4 regions of the Janthinobacterium sp. SUN137 genome follow, and region 3 is predicted to be linked to each of the others. Evidence: predicted binding sites of a transcription regulator. Region 3 holds the regulator's gene; each other region holds the start of a gene.
What was found. Region 3 encodes FNR, which switches genes on or off when oxygen is low (the NO sensors DNR and NnrR bind a similar motif). Its sites were predicted from a motif close to TTGATNNNNATCAA; they were not measured.
Positions count from the first base shown of each region.

Region 1: nirK (copper-containing nitrite reductase) is a predicted target of FNR. The motif match lies at 2,194-2,207, and genes of this name have one in related genera.
Region 2: O3298_RS27570 (IPT/TIG domain-containing protein) is a predicted target of FNR. The motif match lies at 1,563-1,576, and genes of this name have one in related genera.
Region 4: cydD (thiol reductant ABC exporter subunit CydD) is a predicted target of FNR. The motif match lies at 1,897-1,910, and genes of this name have one in related genera.

Region 1 is NZ_JAPWHZ010000001.1:1,295,258-1,299,468, reverse strand. Features, by position in the region: gene O3298_RS05920 (cytochrome c) at 1-69, shown strand, start outside; gene O3298_RS05915 (cytochrome c) at 84-425, shown strand; gene norR (nitric oxide reductase transcriptional regulator NorR) at 566-2,125, opposite strand; gene nirK (copper-containing nitrite reductase) at 2,276-3,760, shown strand; gene ytfE (iron-sulfur cluster repair protein YtfE) at 3,790-4,211, shown strand, end outside.
Region 2 is NZ_JAPWHZ010000006.1:209,104-213,314, reverse strand. Features, by position in the region: gene metH (methionine synthase) at 1-1,156, opposite strand, end outside; gene O3298_RS27570 (IPT/TIG domain-containing protein) at 1,798-4,211, shown strand, end outside.
Region 3 is NZ_JAPWHZ010000004.1:63,199-67,409, reverse strand. Features, by position in the region: gene O3298_RS20750 (response regulator) at 1-1,126, opposite strand, end outside; gene fnr (fumarate/nitrate reduction transcriptional regulator Fnr) at 1,376-2,134, shown strand; gene O3298_RS20740 (FixH family protein) at 2,138-2,662, opposite strand; gene ccoG (cytochrome c oxidase accessory protein CcoG) at 2,765-4,147, opposite strand; gene ccoP (cytochrome-c oxidase, cbb3-type subunit III) at 4,150-4,211, opposite strand, start outside.
Region 4 is NZ_JAPWHZ010000003.1:362,859-367,069, forward strand. Features, by position in the region: gene O3298_RS16560 (amino acid ABC transporter ATP-binding/permease protein) at 1-147, opposite strand, end outside; gene cydD (thiol reductant ABC exporter subunit CydD) at 144-1,832, opposite strand; gene O3298_RS16570 (GbsR/MarR family transcriptional regulator) at 1,971-2,522, shown strand; gene O3298_RS16575 (PEP-CTERM sorting domain-containing protein) at 2,812-3,378, shown strand; gene O3298_RS16580 (hypothetical protein) at 3,524-3,703, shown strand; tRNA gene O3298_RS16585 (tRNA-Arg) at 3,795-3,869, opposite strand; tRNA gene O3298_RS16590 (tRNA-Pro) at 3,964-4,040, opposite strand; gene glmM (phosphoglucosamine mutase) at 4,122-4,211, opposite strand, start outside.

The DNA of each region.
Region 1 (4,211 bases), on a different contig from region 3:
AGCAGCCTGTCGGACCAGGATATCGCCGATGTCGCCGCGTATTATGCGCAACAAGCCAAGCCGAACTGAGGACCAGCCAGATGATGAAAACACTACTCGCCGCCCTCGTTTGCGCCACCGTCTCGTTGTCCGCCAGCGCCGCCGGCAATATCAACACGGGCAAGGCCCTGGCCGAAAAATACAGCTGCGCCACCTGCCATGGCAAGGATTACGGTTCGCCCATCGACCCGTCCTATCCGAAATTGGCGGGTCAGCACAAGGATTACCTGGAACACGCCTTGACGGCGTATAAGCGGGGCGACAAGGCCAATGGCCGAAACAACGCCATCATGACGGGCCAGGTGAAACCGCTGAGCAACCAGGACATCAAGGACCTGGCCGCCTACCTGCACAGCCTGCCGACCACCCTGGTCATTCACCGCTGAGCGGTATCGCAGGGGTTATTAGTTGTTCTGACATCTGACAAAACCGTAGCGAGCGGAAGGGAGAGGCGGCCGAGACGCGGAACTGTGCTGAAGCACAGTGAGCATCGCAGGTTGCCTATACCGACGCGCAGTAGGTTTGGTTAGGTGTTCTTCAGCCCCACCCGGCGCGCCAGCTTGTGCAGATTGCTGGCGTCCAGCCCCAGTTGGCGCGCGGCAGCGGCCCAGTTATCCTGATGTAGCACCAGCGCTTGCCGGATGGCCTGGCGCTGGCTCGCTTCCACGATCTGATGCATGGACAGCAGCGGCGCTGCTGGCGCTCCGCACGCGGCCGGCGCAGGCAGCGACGCGTTCGCACCGGCTGGCGCCTCCAGCGCATCGAGGTCGAGCATATCCGTTTCCAGGGTCACGATGTCCTTGCGGTCCGCGCCGCGGATCACGGCTTTCAGCGCGGCCCGGCTGATCACATGTTCCAGTTCGCGCACATTGCCCGGCCAGCGGTAGTGGCACAGGGCGTTTTCTGCCGCGGCGGACAGGCGCAGGCTGCGCAAGCCCAGGCGCGCGCGGTTGAGCTCAAGAAAACCACCGGCCAGCAGCAGCACGTCATTGCCCCGCTCGCGCAGCGGCGGAATCGGCACGGGATACACGGACAGGCGGTGATACAGGTCGGCGCGGAAGGTGCCGTCGCGCACATGCTCGCGCAGGCTGCGGTTGGTGGCGGCGATCACGCGCACGTTGACCCGGCGCGGCCGGTCCGCGCCCAGGCGCTGGATTTCGCCATTTTGCAAGGTGCGCAGCAGCTTGGCCTGTATCGACAGCGGCAATTCCCCCACTTCATCGAGAAACAGGGTGCCCCCTTCGGCTGCCTCGAAACGCCCGGGCCGGTCGCTGACGGCGCCGGAAAACGCGCCGCGTACATGGCCGAACAATTCGCTCTCGGCCAGGGACTCGGGCAAGGCCGCGCAATTGACATGGATCAAGGGCTTGCCTGCGCGGCGCGACAGCCGGTGCAGGCGGTGCGCGCACAGTTCCTTGCCGACGCCCGTCTCTCCCAGCAGCAGCACGGGCAGTTCGGAATCGGCGACCACTTGCAATTCGTGCAGCAAGTGCGTGATGGCGCTGCTTTGGCCGACGAAATCGTGTTCCTCGCGCGGCGCTTGCGCATCGGCCAGTATGGCGCCGCCCGACAGGCGCAGGGCGCGGATTTCCGTTTCCAGGCGGGTCACGCGCACGGCCGCCTCGATGGCGCAAGCCAGTTCACCGAGGTCGCGCTGCGCCTGTCCATTGAAGGTGCCTACCTGCAGGGCGTCGAGCGTGATCACACCCCAGCGTTCGCCTTCCAGGTCCAGTGCCATGCCCATGCAGTCGTGCACGGGCAGCGGCTCGCCGGCCCGCTCGGCGATCAAGCCATCGTAGGGATCGGGCAGGGAGCTGTCGTGATGGAAGCACAGCACGCCGCGCCGTTGCAGGATGGCGGCCAGACGCGGATGGTCGGCGACGGCGAAGCGACGCCCCAGCGCGTCGCTGGCCAGGCCGGCCATCGCCACGGGGCGCAAGTGCTCGCCATCGAGCTTGAGCAAGGCCACGGCTTCGCAGCCGAAGTGCGCGCGCAGGCTGCCGACCAGGCGCTGCAGTCGCACTGCCACGGGCAGGTCGGCGACCAGGTCGGTGAGCAGCAGCAGGTGGATGGCGGTGACGGTCATAAGTACCATGCAGGGTACAACGAACCACGGCAAACAAGGGTCATTACGACCCTGTGTTTTTCAAATCGTTGATTTAAAACAAGTTTTTCCTGGCACACGGTTTGCCTAGGTATGAGTGCCAAACCGGCATACAAGACCAAGGAAAGCTTGATGAAAACGACTCCCTCCCTCCGCGCCATTGCCGCCGCCGTCTGTGTCCTGGCCATGCCCCTGTCCGTGCAGGCCCAGGCGGGCCTGCCTGCCAGCGCTGCCGCCACTGCCGCCAAACCTGCCGCCGCCGCGGTCAAGCGCTATGAACTGCAAACCAATATCGTCGACGGCAAGATGGTATTCATCGACGCCAAGGGCCAGGTCAACCCCGTGCTGGCGGCCAAGGTGGGGGAAACGGTCGAACTCGTGCTGAAAAGCGGCGAAGGCGCCGAACACGACCTGCTGATCCCCGAGCTGAACGTGGCTTCAAGCAAATTCAGCGCCAATAGCGGCAGCACCACCGTGCGCTTCAAGGTCACGCGCGCCGGTACGTTCACCTATTACTGCTCGATTCCCGGCCACCGCCAGATCGGCATGGAAGGCAAGCTGGTCGTGAGCGGCACTTCTCTGGCCGAAGCGGGAGCACCGAAGGCTGCCGGCGCCGGCAGCGCTGCCAGCGAATCGAGCCAGGCCGCCGCGCTGGCCCTGTACACGCCCGCGCCATCGCCGATGCGCGGTCCCGATCCATCGGCTGTCAGCGTGGCGGCCAATCCTGCCTCCGTGCCGGCCGCCATCGGCGCGCGCGCGCCGCAAACCCTGAAATACCGCATGGAAACGGTGGAACTGCCGGGCAAGCTCGATGACGGCACCAGTTTTACGTATTGGACTTTCAACCGGCAAGTACCCGGTCCGATGCTGCGCGCGAAGGTGGGCGATACGGTCGAACTGACCCTGTTCAACGCCAGGGACAGCAAGATGATCCATTCGATCGATCTGCATGCCGTGACGGGCGGCCATGGCGGCGGACAGCACACGCAGGTGGCGCCGGGGCAGGAAAAAACGGTGACCTTCAAGGCGCTCAATCCGGGCCTGTTCGTCTACCACTGCGCCACACCCCTGGTGCCGCAGCATATCGCCGCCGGCATGTACGGCATGATCCTGGTCGAACCGGAAGGCGGCCTGTCGAAGGTGGACCGCGAGTATTACGTGATGCAGGGCGAGATGTACACGGGCCGTCCGCATGGCGCGCCCGTGCACCAGGAACCGAACCTGGAAAAAATGGCCAATGAGCTACCCGACTACTACGTCTTCAATGGCGAAGTGGGCGCCTTGAGCAAGACGCACAAATTGCAGGCGAAAGTCGGTGAGACGGTGCGCATCTATTTCGGCGTCGGCGGCCCGAACAAGATTTCATCGTTCCACATCATCGGCGAGATCTTCGACAAGGTGTACAGCGAAGGCTCGATCAGCAGCCCGAAACACGACGTGCAAACCACCCTGGTGGCACCGGGCGGCGCGACCATCGTCGAACTCAAGGTACAGCACCCCGGCAGCTACCTGCTGGTCGACCATGCGCTGTCGCGCGCCGGCAAGGGCGCCGTGGGCGTGCTGGAAGTGACGGGCGAACCCGTACCCGGCGTCTACCACGCAGGCGCGGTGCAATAAATCTACCTATTCATCCTCAAGGAACTGTTATGGAAATGATCGAGCTATCCCTGGGCCAGCTGGCCCGCCGCATCCCTGGCGCCACGCGCCTGTTCGATGCGCACCGCCTGGATTTTTGCTGCGGCGGCAACAAGACCCTGCGCGCAGCAGCCGAAGCGGCCGGCGTGGATGCGGCACCCATCGTCGAGGAATTGCGGCTGCTGGCAGGGCGCGCAGATACCAGCGGCGAGCGTGACTGGCAGGAAGCCTCGGCCACCGAGCTGGTGGAGCACCTGCTGGCGCGCTACCACGCCGTGCACCGCGAGCAGCTGCCCGAGCTGATACGCCTGGCACGCAAGGTCGAGCAGGTGCATGGCGACCGCGCCGACTGTCCGCACGGGCTGGCGGAACACCTGTCGGCCATGGCGCAGGAGCTGGAAAGCCATATGCGCAAGGAAGAAGACGTGCTGTT
Region 2 (4,211 bases), on a different contig from region 3:
TGGTGCGCTCGCCCACGTTGACGAACAGTGACTCGTCATTGACGACGAACGGTTCCAGGCCCGCCAGGCGCAGGTCGTGCGATGGGGCCGGCACGGTGCGCGGGGTGTTTTTCGACAGCAACTCGCCAATGGCGGCGATGTGCTCGGGCGTGGTGCCGCAGCAGCCGCCCGCCATGTTCAGGAAGCCCGCGTCGGCAAATTCGCGCAGCAGGGCGGACGTGTCGGCTGGCAACTCGTCGAAACCCGTGTCGCTCATGGGGTTGGGCAAGCCCGCGTTCGGGTAGATGCACACGAAGGTGTCGGCGATCTTGGCCAGCTCTTCCGCGTACGGGCGCATCAGGGCGGCGCCCAGCGCGCAGTTCAGGCCGATGGTCAGCGGTTTCGCGTGGCGCACGGAATTCCAGAAGGCGGGCACGGTCTGGCCCGACAAGATGCGTCCCGACGCGTCCGTGACGGTGCCCGAAATCATCAGCGGCAGGCGCACCACATCCGGGTTTTGCTCGTAGAACAGGTCGATGGCGAACAGGGCCGCCTTGCAGTTCAAGGTATCGAAGATGGTTTCCACCAGCAATACGTCGGCGCCGCCTTCCACCAGACCCTGCGTCTGCTGCAGGTAGGCGGCCACCAGTTGGTCGAAGGTGACGTTGCGCGCGGCCGGGTCGTTCACGTCGGGCGAGATCGACGCCGTCTTCGGCGTGGGCCCCAGGGCGCCGGCGACGAAGCGCGGCTTGTCCGGCGTGGAATATTTATCGCAGGCGGCGCGCGCCAGCTTGGCCGCCTGGACGTTCATTTCATAGGCCAGGTGGGCCATGTGGTAATCGTCTTGCGCGATCGTCGTGGCGCCGAAGGTATTCGTTTCGATCAGGTCGGCGCCGGCCGCCAGGTAACGCTCGTGGATTTCCTGGATGATGTGCGGCTGCGTCAGGGTCAGCAACTCATTATTGCCCTTGACGAACAGTTCGCGCGCGCCACTGTCGGCCGGCGCGGCGAAATCGATGAAGCGGCCGGCGGGGCCGCCGCGATACGCTTCTTCGTCGAGCTTGTATTGCTGGATGATCGTGCCCATGGCGCCGTCGAGAATCATGATCCGCTGCGCCAGAATGGCGCGCAAGGTGGCTTCGGTCGGGGACATGGCGGGGATCACGGTATCGTTCATTTCATGCTTTCAATAGGCAAACGGGCGGCGGCGCGGCGACAAGACGTTACGAGGCGGATGCGGGTCAGCAGGATCAGCTGACGGAGAGTTGCCGGCCGGGTAGGGCAGGCAGAAGGTGGCAATCGCCTGATTTCACCGGGTCTAAAATTATACGGCATCAGACTGCTTTGGTTTTAAGCAAAAGCGGCCGTTCGCCCCACGGCAGGCCTTCTTGCAACACATCGCCTGCCGCCACGCCTGCTTCTGAAAATTACATTCCTGAAAATCTTACTCAAAACGTTAATTCTTTCAGCAAAGTTGGCAGAACGATATGGCGTCTAGGCTGTGGAAAAATTTCCACATTATTTGCGCCGCATCAGCATATTTTTAATGAGTCGAATGGCAATAGCTGCAAAGGAAAGTAATTTTGATTTTAGCCAACACAGAGTGAGGGAAATAATGCCCAGAATAAAGTTTGCTAAGGAGATATTTTAATTATTATCAAAACCAATTGAATCAAAAGCATTAATAGTTGTCTTTGGGAATCGAACTAAACCATAATATTGGTTCTTCGAAATTAAATTCTCACCAAAAGTCACCAATATGTCACATTTATCTCGTGTCCTTCCCGGCATCGCGCTGCATCAACATGGTTGCCAGCCATGAAAAACCATCTGCTTGTCGCATTGTTTGTCATGCTGGGCCTGTCCGCCTGCGGCGGTGGCGGCGGTGGGGGCGGCGACACGGTGGTGGCGACCACGTCGGGTACGCCCGTGCTGCTGCCTGCCGTGACGGCCGTTTCGGCGGCGAATGTCGCCGTCGGTGGCAGCCTGGTGCTTACGGGCACGAATCTGAGCCGCGTGACGGCTTTCCAGGTGGGCGGCGTGACCGTCGCCACCAGCGCCGCCAGCGACACCAGCATCACCCTGACCATGCCGGGCGTGCCCGTATCGGGCGCCTTGAGCCTCGTCAGCGCCAGCGGCACGGCGGCCACCAGCTATAACGTCAATGTGTACCTGCCCTTGAGCGTGGGCAGCGTCGCACCGGCGACGGGCGGCGTCGGTTCCAGCGTGACGATCACGGGCGGCGGCATGGGCGCCGTGACGGCGGTGCAGTTTGGCAATGGTGCGGCGGCAACGCCGCAAAGCCAGACGGCCGGCAGCGTGACGGTGCTGGTGCCTGCGGGCGCGGCGACAGGCGCGCTGACGGTGCGCGGTCCCTACAACGATGTGCTCAGCGGCGACACGTACACGGTGCTGGCCAGCGTGACGGTGACGTCGATCACCTCGGCCGTCAACAACGGACGCTTGTCCGTGACGGTGCAGGGCAGCAATCTCGACCAGGTCACTTCGGCGTCGGTGGGCAATACGCCGGCCGTCATCGTCAGTGCCAGTGCCAGTCAGCTGGTATTGTCTGCACCAGACTCGGCAACGGGCAACGTGATGCTGGCGGCTGCGTCGCGCATCGCCGTGAATGCGGGCACGGTGTCGGCCTTTACCCTGGGCAGCATTGATTTCGCGCAAGTACTGAATTTGAATGCCAGCAATACGGCCTTGCGCTTGACGCGCGGCAAGTCGGCCGCCGTGCGCGTGTCCGTGCTGGCCGGGCAGGCGGGCCAGTCCAGCCCGGCGGTCACCTTGAATGCGACCGCCGCCAATGGCAGCAACCTGGGCAGCATCGCGATGACGGGGCCGGCGCTCTTGCCGACGACGAAGACCGATGACAGTTTCAACGGCAATTTCAGTGCCGTCCTGCCTGCAGGCTGGATCTTGCCCGGCGTGCGCGTGCGCGTGACGGCCGTCGGCAATGACGGCGTGCAAGTGAGCCAGGAAGCGGCACCCGTGGTGGCCAGCCTGGCCAAGATCCGTCTGGTGCTCGTGCCCTTGAGCACCGATGATGGCGTGGCGCAACTGCCTGACGCCGAGGTGATCCGCGCCGCGCTGCTGCGCGTGTATCCGTATGCGACGGAAAATATCAGCATCACGACGCGCGCCGCGCTGAGCCTGCCAGGCAGCAGCACGGCCGACAGCTGGTGGAGCGATGCCCTGGGCAAGCTGGAAAACCGGCGCGCGATGGAAGACAGCGGTGCCTACTATTATGGTTTCGTGCCGAGGATGTCCGTCACCAACGCAGCCGGCCTGGCCTACATCAACGAGCGCAGCAGCGGCAACGACTTCACGTCGGCCATCGGCCTCGATGCCCAGTTCAAGAGCGTTGCATCGGTCGATCCCTTCGGCAATCAATGGCCTCTATGGCTGACTACGCTCGTGCATGAGCTGGGCCACAACCACTCGCTGCAGCACGTCGCCTGCGGCGGTCCGGCTGGCGCTGCTGTCGACTACCCATATGCGAATGGCAATCTGGGTCCGCAACCGTTGTACAACAGCAACTATGCAGGCAGCATCGGCCAGCTGAGCAAGGCAGTCTATGGCAACACGCCGATGAAGGACGTGATGAGCTATTGCAGCGGCGCCTGGTTCTCCGACTACAGCTATGCGCGGGTGCAGCAATTCCTGGAAAAACGCAGCACGCAGATTACGGGCAGCAATGTGCTGGCCGCCAGCATGGCCGTGGCCCAGAACGGCTACTTGACCATTTCCGGCCGCATCACGCCTGGCGGCGTGGCCCTGCGCCCGGCCGTTGCCTCGTCGGCGCGCATCGGCGCCGCTGCCAGCGGCAGCGGCCATGCTTATACCTTGCGCGTGTTGACGGCGTCCGGACAGACTATCGACTTGCCCTTCGATGGCGTCTCCGTGGCCGACCATGGCGGCAACGCCATGAGCCACTTCCGCGTCAGCTTCGCCAACCCGGGCGAAATCAGCGATGTGCAAGTGTTGGCAAATGGCAAGGCTTTGGCCAAGCTGGAACGCCCGGCGCGCCGCAGCAAGGCTGCCGCCAACGATGCCACGTTTGATGCGGCGCAAAGCGGTGGCCAGCTGGCGCTGGTCTGGAATGCCGAGGCGGAACCGTATGCCGCCGTCATGCATGTGGCTGCCGATGGCCGCAAGACGGTGGTCGCCAGTGACTTGACGGGTGGCAAAGCCAATGTCGACGTGAGCGCCGTGCCGGCCGGCGG
Region 3 (4,211 bases):
CGCGGTCGCGTTCCTGTTCCAGCTCCGCCGCGCGCGATTCGAGTTCCTGCTGCAGGCGGTCGCGTTCGCTCATCAGGCCGTTGAACGCTTCCGTCAGTTCGCCGATCTCGTCGCGCTGCTGCACCGGCACGGGCGTGAAGCGGCTGCCGCTGGTGCGCAGGGCTTGCAGGGTGTCGCGCAGGCGCACCAGCGGCGACAGCAGGCGCACGGTGACCCAGCCCAGAACAAAGGCGGCCAGCAGCGAGGCGAGGATGCTCCACAGCACCAGCCGGTACAGCACGCCATCGAACGGTTCGAAGGCATCTTCGACGGGGAGCGAGGCGGCCAGCAGCCAGTTCACGGATTTCAGGCGCTTGAAGCTGTTGACGGCCGTGATGCCGCGGCTGTTGGTGCTGACCATGCTGCCTTCGCCATCTTCCTTCAGCAGCTGGGTCGTCGTCAGGTTGGCGTTCGGCTTGCGCGGTTGCAGCAAGCGGCTGGTATCGGGGTGCAGCACGTAGCGCGGCACGGCGCCGCGCGTGAGGATGAAGTAATAGCCGTTCTTGCCGATCTTTTCCGAGCGCAGGCGGCCCAGCAGGTTGTCCTTGTACAGGCGCAGCACGCCGATCACCACGCCGGCCACCTGGCCATCGGCGGCCAGCACGGGCGCCACCATCTGCACGATGGGCATGCCGCTCGACTTGCCCAGCATCGGTTCGGTGATCATGGGCTGGCGTGTGCGCAGGACGGTCTGGAAATACTCGCGCTCGGCGACGTTGATGCCGGCGCGCCCCGCTACCTCCGGCATGTCGGCCACGACGGCGCCATGCGCGTCGAGCACCAGCACGTCATCGAACAGCACCAGCATCGAGCGGCGCGAATAGTATTCGCGCAATTGGGCGGGCCGGGCGATCAATTCCGGCGGCTGCTGTCGGGCCGTCAGGGTGACGATCTGCAGCAGCATGCCCAGCTTGTCGTCGAGCTCGGCAGCGGTGCGGGTGATCAGGGACGATTGCTGGCTCAGCAGTACTCGGGTGAAGTCGTCGCGCATGTGCTGCACCTGGATCATGGTGACCAGCGCGATCATGGCGATCGAGGTCAGGCTGGTGGCCAGCGCGACTTTTGCTTTAATGCCGAGAGGCTTCATGATTTCCTTTTCAGTACCGGGCGGCACAGGCGGCAGATAATGCTGTCAGGAATTTTCCTATCAATGCCCCAGCTTGGCAAGCGGTGCCGCGCAAATTGCCCGTCCCGGATGGGCTTTTGACGATGTTGCCATATAATTAAAGGCTGGACGTCGTTTATTCGCCGAATTTACGGTGAAATTGGCATACGGCAACCCTGTATGCGGCTGTATGCAGTAAACTTGTTGTTGCATTTTCTAAAAGGTACCGACATGACTGAAGCGCTACTCACTCCAACCTTGCCCACCGTGAACGTGGAGGCGTTGCGTGCGCGATGCTCGACCTGCAGCATGCATCAATTGTGCCTGCCGATGGGCCTCGATGTGGGCGACATGGACAGGCTGGACCAGATCATAGGCCGCCGCCGCAAGATCGTGCGCGGCGCCTCGCTGTTCCGTATCGGCGACTCGTTCCAGAACCTGTATGCGATCCGCCTGGGGCATTTCAAGACGTACCAGATCAATCCGGGCGGCGAAGAGCAGGTGACGGGCTTCCAGATGGCGGGCGAACTGCTGGGCATGGACGCCATCAGCGCCGACCGCCACCACTGTAATGCGGTGGCGCTGGAAGACAGCGAAGTGTGTGAAATCCCGTTTTCCAGCCTGGAACAATTGCTGGGCAATATGCCGACCCTGCTGCGCCATTTCCACCGCATGATGAGCCAGGAAATCACGCGCGAGCAAAGCGTCATGCTGTTGCTGGGCAATATGCAGGCGACGCAGCGCTTTGCCGCCTTCATCGTCAACCTGGCGTCGCGCTATGAAGCGCGCGGCTATTCGGGCAGCAATTTCCAGCTGCGCATGTCGCGCGAGGAAATCGGCAACTACCTGGGCCTGACCATCGAGAGCGTCAGCCGCCTGCTGTCGAAGTTCAAGAAGGAAGGCTGGCTGCGCGTCTCGAACCGGGAAATTGAAATCCTGCAGCCGGCGAAACTGAAGGCGATTACGGCCGGCACGGACGTCTGCAAATAAGACTTACAGTTCCTCGTCCGCATGCAGCGCGATGCTGCGCTGCAGCGGCCAGGTCCAGATGCCGGACAGGCGCCACTCGCGTTTGTCGTTTTCCACCAGCACTTGCCAGCGGCTGCGCTCGAGCATCGGCAGCGCCACGGAAAAATTGCCGGCCGCATCGGGCTGTACCAGCACCTTGATATCCTTTTCCGGCAGGGTCGCATGCGCTAGGTGCAGCTGCAAAGGCGCCTGATAGGCCTTGCCGAAGCTGTGCACGGAACCGGTCAGGCGCGCTTGCGCCACGTCATACGACAGGCGCGTATCCATCGCCAGGTCGCTGGCGATCGTGTCGCGCTTCAAATCCTGGTTGATCGCCTTGCCCTGCTTGTAATAATCGCCCACCACCAGCGCATCGGGCTGCGTAAACGCGATATAGCCCATGAAGCTGCCGACGACCACGGACAGGCCGGGGCCGATCATCAGCAGCCATGGCCAGCGATGCTTGTACCACGGTGCAACGGGTGCTTGCAGTTTCAGACTGTCGGACATGATATTTCTCCTGTTTAATCAGCCAGTCCCCGCATGGGGACCGGCCTTCCTGCAACTTCGTGGCGGCGGCGAGGGCACCCGGTCCCCGTCCGCCTTTCCTTGTTAACGTGGCACGATGAATACCGCGCTTTCACGCACATGCAGCGATGGGTCGTCCAGCGATTGCAATTCGATCGCAATCTTGTTCGAGCCCTTCTCTCCCACGCCGTGCGGCACGCGCAGGCGGATCGGCCAACCCAGCGTTTCCGTCGGCTGCAAGGTCACTTCTTCGCGCGTCAGCAAGGTCAGGCCCGGCAAGCCGGAAGCGCTGATTTTGAAATGCTGGCTTTGCTCCGATGTGTTCATGATCTGCAGGCGGTAGACGTTTTCGATCATGCCGTCTTCCACTTCGCGTCCCATGGAACCGCGGTCGCGGATCACGTCCATTTTCAGGGGCGTGCGCAGGGCCAGCGAAGTACACACGGCGATGATGATCAGGGCCAGGATGGAAGTGTAGATCAAGACGCGCGGGCGCATGGCGCGCTGGCGTATCTGCTTCGAATTGAAGTTGTTTTCCATCGCATGGTCGGTACTGTAGCGTACCAGTCCCCGTGGCCGGTCGACCTTGTCCATCACGCTGTTGCAGGCATCGACGCAAGCGGCGCAACCGATGCATTCATACTGCAGGCCGTTACGGATATCGATGCCGGTCGGACACACCTGCACGCACAGGGTACAGTCGATGCAATCGCCCAGCTTGTCGTTGTTGCCGGCCTTCTTGCTCATGGCGCCACGTGGTTCGCCGCGCTTGGCATCGTAGGTGATGATCAAAGTGTCCTGGTCGAACATGGCGCTCTGGAAGCGCGCGTAGGGGCACATGTATTTGCACACCTGCTCGCGCAGCCAGCCCGCGTTGCCGTAGGTTGCCAGGCTGTAGAACAAGACCCAGAACCATTCCCAGGGACCGAAGTTCAGCGTGGTCACCGACTGCGCCAATTCCTTGATCGGCGTGAAGTAGCCGACAAAGGTAAAGCCCGTCCACAGGGCGATGGCGCCCCATACCAGGTGCTTGGCCGTCTTCTTGAACGCCTTGCGCACGGAGGGGCCCTGCTTGTCGAGGGCCATGCGCGCGCTGCGCGTGCCCTCGATGCGGCGTTCGACCCACAGGAAAATTTCCGTGTATACCGTTTGCGGGCAAGAGAACCCGCACCACACCCGCCCGGCAATGGCCGTGACGAGGAACAACAAATACGCACAGATGATCAGCAGGGCCGCCAGATAGATGAAATCCTGGGGCCACAGCACGACGCCGAAAATGTAGAACTTGCGCGTGGTCAAATCGAACAGCAGGGCTTGCCTGCCATTCCAGGTCAACCACGGCAAGCCGTAGAACGCGAGCTGGGTAAGCCATACGCATACCCATCGCCAGGTAGCGTAGCGTCCTTTGGCCTCGCGAGGGTAGATTTGCTCGCGGGCCGCATACATCTTGATGACTTGAGGTTCCATTTTTACTTTGCGGGTGCCTGCGGATTCGACAGGCTCCAGACATACGCCGACAGCACGTGTACCT
Region 4 (4,211 bases), on a different contig from region 3:
GGCCGTGATGAACCAGCCGGACAAGCCCAATAAGGCCATGCCGGACACCGCCGTCAGGGCCGCCAGCAAGGCGCCCCCGATCAGCTTGCCTGGTTGGGCCAGCAGCAATTGCCGCAGGACGGGATGCGAGATCAGTGTGGTGTTCATGCGCGCAACTCCTGTGCCTGCGCCCGGGCATCGACCTGCACCGTGCGCTGCAGGCGGCCGGCCAGCACGGGGTCGTGCGTGGCGACGATCATCGTCTTGCCTTTCGCCAATTCCAGCAAGGCGTCCGTCACGCGCGCCGCCGTTTCGCTGTCCAGGTGGGCCGTCGGTTCATCGACCAGCAGCAAGTCCGCATGCGGATGCAGGGCCACGCGGGCCAGGGCCAGGCGCACGGCTTCGCCGCCGGACAAGCCCTGCCCGCCATCGCTGAGCATGACGGCCGGCTGCGCCTGCGCCACGGCAGCCAGGTCGGCCAGGTGCAGCGCCTGCGTCACTTGCGCGGCATGCGCGCCCACGCGGCCCAGGGTCACGTTCTGGCTGACGGAGGCGGCAAACACATGGGGACGCTGGCCCATCCACGCCATGCGCTGGCGCAAGGTATTCACGGTGCCGTCGTTCAGACGCACGCCGCCGATGCGGATCTCGCCGCCGCTGGCGGGCAGCAAGCCGGCCAGCAAGGACAGCAAGGTGGTCTTGCCGGCGCCGCTGGCGCCCAGCAGGGCGACATGTTCGCCGGCGCGCACGGTCAGGTCGAAGCCGTCGAAGACGGGCGCCTCGCCGGGATGGGCAAAGCGCAGTTGATGGATATCGATAGCGGGCGGCGGCGCCACGGCCATGGCGGCGGCGGAGACGGCAGCGGCTGCCACGCCGGCGCCGGGCAGGGGCACGCCCTCGGCCGCCAGATCGTGCAGGCCGGCCAGGCCCGCTTCGCCGGCCGCCTTGTCGTGCCAGACGGCGGCCAGTTCGCGCAAGGGTTCGAAAAACGCGGGCGCCAGCAGCAGGATGAACAAGCCCTGCCCCAGGCTCAGTTCGCGGCCCCAGGTACCGAAATTGATGCTGCCCAGCAAGGAGAAACCGATAAACGCGGCCACCATGGCGACACCGAGCGCGGAAAACAGTTCCAGCACGGCGGACGACAGGAAGGCGATGCGCAGCACCACCATCGTGCGCCGGCGCACGGATTGCGACGAAGCATCCAGGCGTTCGGCCGTGACACCGACGGCATCGAGCGCGCGCAGGGTGGCCAAGCCGCGCAGGCGGTCCAATAGAAAGGCGTTCATGCTGCCCATTTCCACCATCTGCGCGCGGCTGGCCGCTTGCGCACCCATGCCCACGAGGGCCATGAAGACGGGAATCAGGGGCGCGGCGATGAGCAGGATCAGCGCGGCGATCCACGACAGGGGCGTCACCACGGCGAGGATCACGAGCGGCACGAGCATGACTTTCCAGCGCGCGGGCTTGTAGCGCACCAGGTAGGGCACGATGGCTTCGGCCTGTTCGGCGATGACGCTGGCCGCCTGGCCCGACTGGGCGCGCTGGCGGTCCAGCGGCGAACGGTGCGCCAGCGCTTGCGCCACTTGCACGCGCAAGGTGGACAGGTGGTCGCGCGCCGCCGCATACATGCGCCGCGCGCCCCACGCTTCGCAGCCGGCGCGCAGCACGCCCAGCAGCAGCACGCCGGCGGCCGGCAACAGGGCCGCGCGCCAGGGTGCACCGGCCAGCATGGCTTGCACGGCCCAGGCCAGCAAAGCCGCTTGCGGCAGCCACAGCAAGGCGGCGCCGCCCTGCGCCAGGCTGGCGGCACGGGGAAGGATAAAGCGGGGCAAGGACAGCGGCGTGGTAGGCATATCTATACTTTTTGAGTTTTCAGAATTTTCTGTAAATTCGATATTTTGCATAATACTGCGAAACATGACATATATCAATTGACCCTGCGGGTGTGGCGTGAAAAAATTCAGATAATTATGAAAACTCAACATATCCAAATGACGCCGCTGATCCTGACCTTCGTCAGCCATTTCGGCGAGATGGGCAGCCGCTGGGGCTTTAACCGGACAGTGGGGCAAGTGTACGCCTTGTTGTTTGTCGCAGAGCATCCTTTACACGCGGATGAAATCGCGGAACACCTGAGTTTTTCACGCTCGAACGTGAGCATCGGCTTGAAGGAATTGCAGGGCTGGGGCTTGATCCGCCAGTCGCGCATCCCCGGCGACCGGCGCGAGTATTTTTCCTCGCTGGGCGATGTGTGGCAAATCTTCCGCGTGGTGGCCGCCGAGCGCCGCCGCCGCGAAGTGGCGCCCACCCTGACGGTGCTGCGCGAATCGCTGCTGGCGCCAGCCACGGAACCCGTCGACCAGTATGCGCAGGAGCGCATGCGCGAAATGTATGAACTGGTCGACCTGGCCAACACCTGGTTCGACGACTTGCAGCGCCTGTCGCCCGAATCGATGGCGCAGCTGATGAAAATGGGCGCCAAGGTGCAAAAGCTGCTCAACGCCAAGGATCGCTTGTTCGGCGTCAGCAATAACAGCGACTGAAACCCGCCGCCCCTCTCCCTACTCAATGCATTGCTAGCACAAGCTGGCGTGCCTTGTCACGCCATTTCCGCTCGCCGTACAGGCTTTCGCCAGCACAGCCATACATAGCCGTATGCGATGTTGTCAAGCATGCCAATAGCATTATTTAAATTGTATTAATTTACATCAAGACTAAGCTTGCATATGCGTACTCACGCAAAGGCGACCGGGCGACAAGTCGACCTCCCTGACCGGACGGCGCGCACCCTGAAGCAGTGAAATGTCTGCAATAAAATAAAAGGGGATTTTCATGAAAAGCATAACAAGCATTGCCATACGGGCATCCATGCTGGCCGCCCTGACGGCCTGCATGGGCGTGGCACAGGCTGCTACATGGGTCGATGTGGGACCGGCCAGCGGTTTCAGCATCGAAGGCAGCACCGTCACTTACTCGCCGTCACCTGCCCTCATGGTGAAATACTATAACGACAATCTCGTGCCGCAGAGTCCCACCGACATCCAGGGCTATATCAACGGCGTTTTCGGCACCAGCCTGGGTGCGGCCGTCTCGTTTTGCGACAATGCCACCTCAGGCTGCACCGCCGGCACCACGGCAGGCGCCAGCGGCGGGGTGAATTCCTTCACGAGTGCGGCGGCCTATGATTACCTGGCCATCCATTTCGGCCAGGGCGAACTGGTCTTCCAATGGGCAGCGCCCGTCGCAGCCGGCACGACCTTCACGGTGGCAGGCTTGCCCAAGGACCTGAGCAATTACCGCGCCTACGTTTCCGCCGTCCCTGAACCGGAAACCTATGCCATGCTGCTCGCCGGCCTGGGCCTGCTCGGCGTCCTGGCGCGCCGCCGCCAGGCAAAATAAGAGCATCGGGCAAGACCCGCAACACGGCGCCGGCGCACCCATGTTTACAGCGCGCTTGCGCCGCGCCGCCCACTCTTTACACCGCCTTTATGCCTCTCCCGCTATGCTGACCGGCATCTTCAGTCACCGTTGCGAGGGAGCCCACATGCATGAATCCCCATTCCAGCCGCGCGCGCGCCATGCGCTGCGCCAGCACTTGCCCGTGCGCGAACGGCTGCGCCTGGCACGCCTGGCCAGCAAGAAAGTACTGTCGCTGTGTTCCGCGCTGCTGTGCGCGGCGCCGCTGCTGTATTTGCTGAGCTTAGTGCTGGGCGCGCAGCCCTGAACCGCTGCGCGAAAACCGGATGTGGGGGGGAAAGATAGGGTGCGTTGCGTTGCGGCAGCTTGCCGCAGCATGATCGTGGCCAGTATGAAACTGGTCCGCCCAGAGGGAATCGAACCCCCATTCACGGTTTAGAAGACCGTTGTCCTATCCGTTGAACGATGGGCGGAGAGGTGCAGTATTTTAATCCATGCGCGCCAGCAATGAAATGCCAGCGAGGAATAGAAAACGGGCTGTCATTTCTGACAGCCCGCTTATGACTTTGGTCGGAGTACAAGGATTCGAACCTTGGACCCCCTGGTCCCAAACCAGGTGCGCTACCGGGCTGCGCCACACTCCGAAGACAAGATAATAACGCCCCCACCCAATTTCGTCAATTGCCATAGACGAATTAGATGGAAATAACTATCGGCGCCTGCCTTTACACAGCCACTTTATCCGCAATGCGGCGCGCCATCGACTCGGCCTTTTCCTTATCTTTTGCCTCGACCATCACGCGGATCAGCGGCTC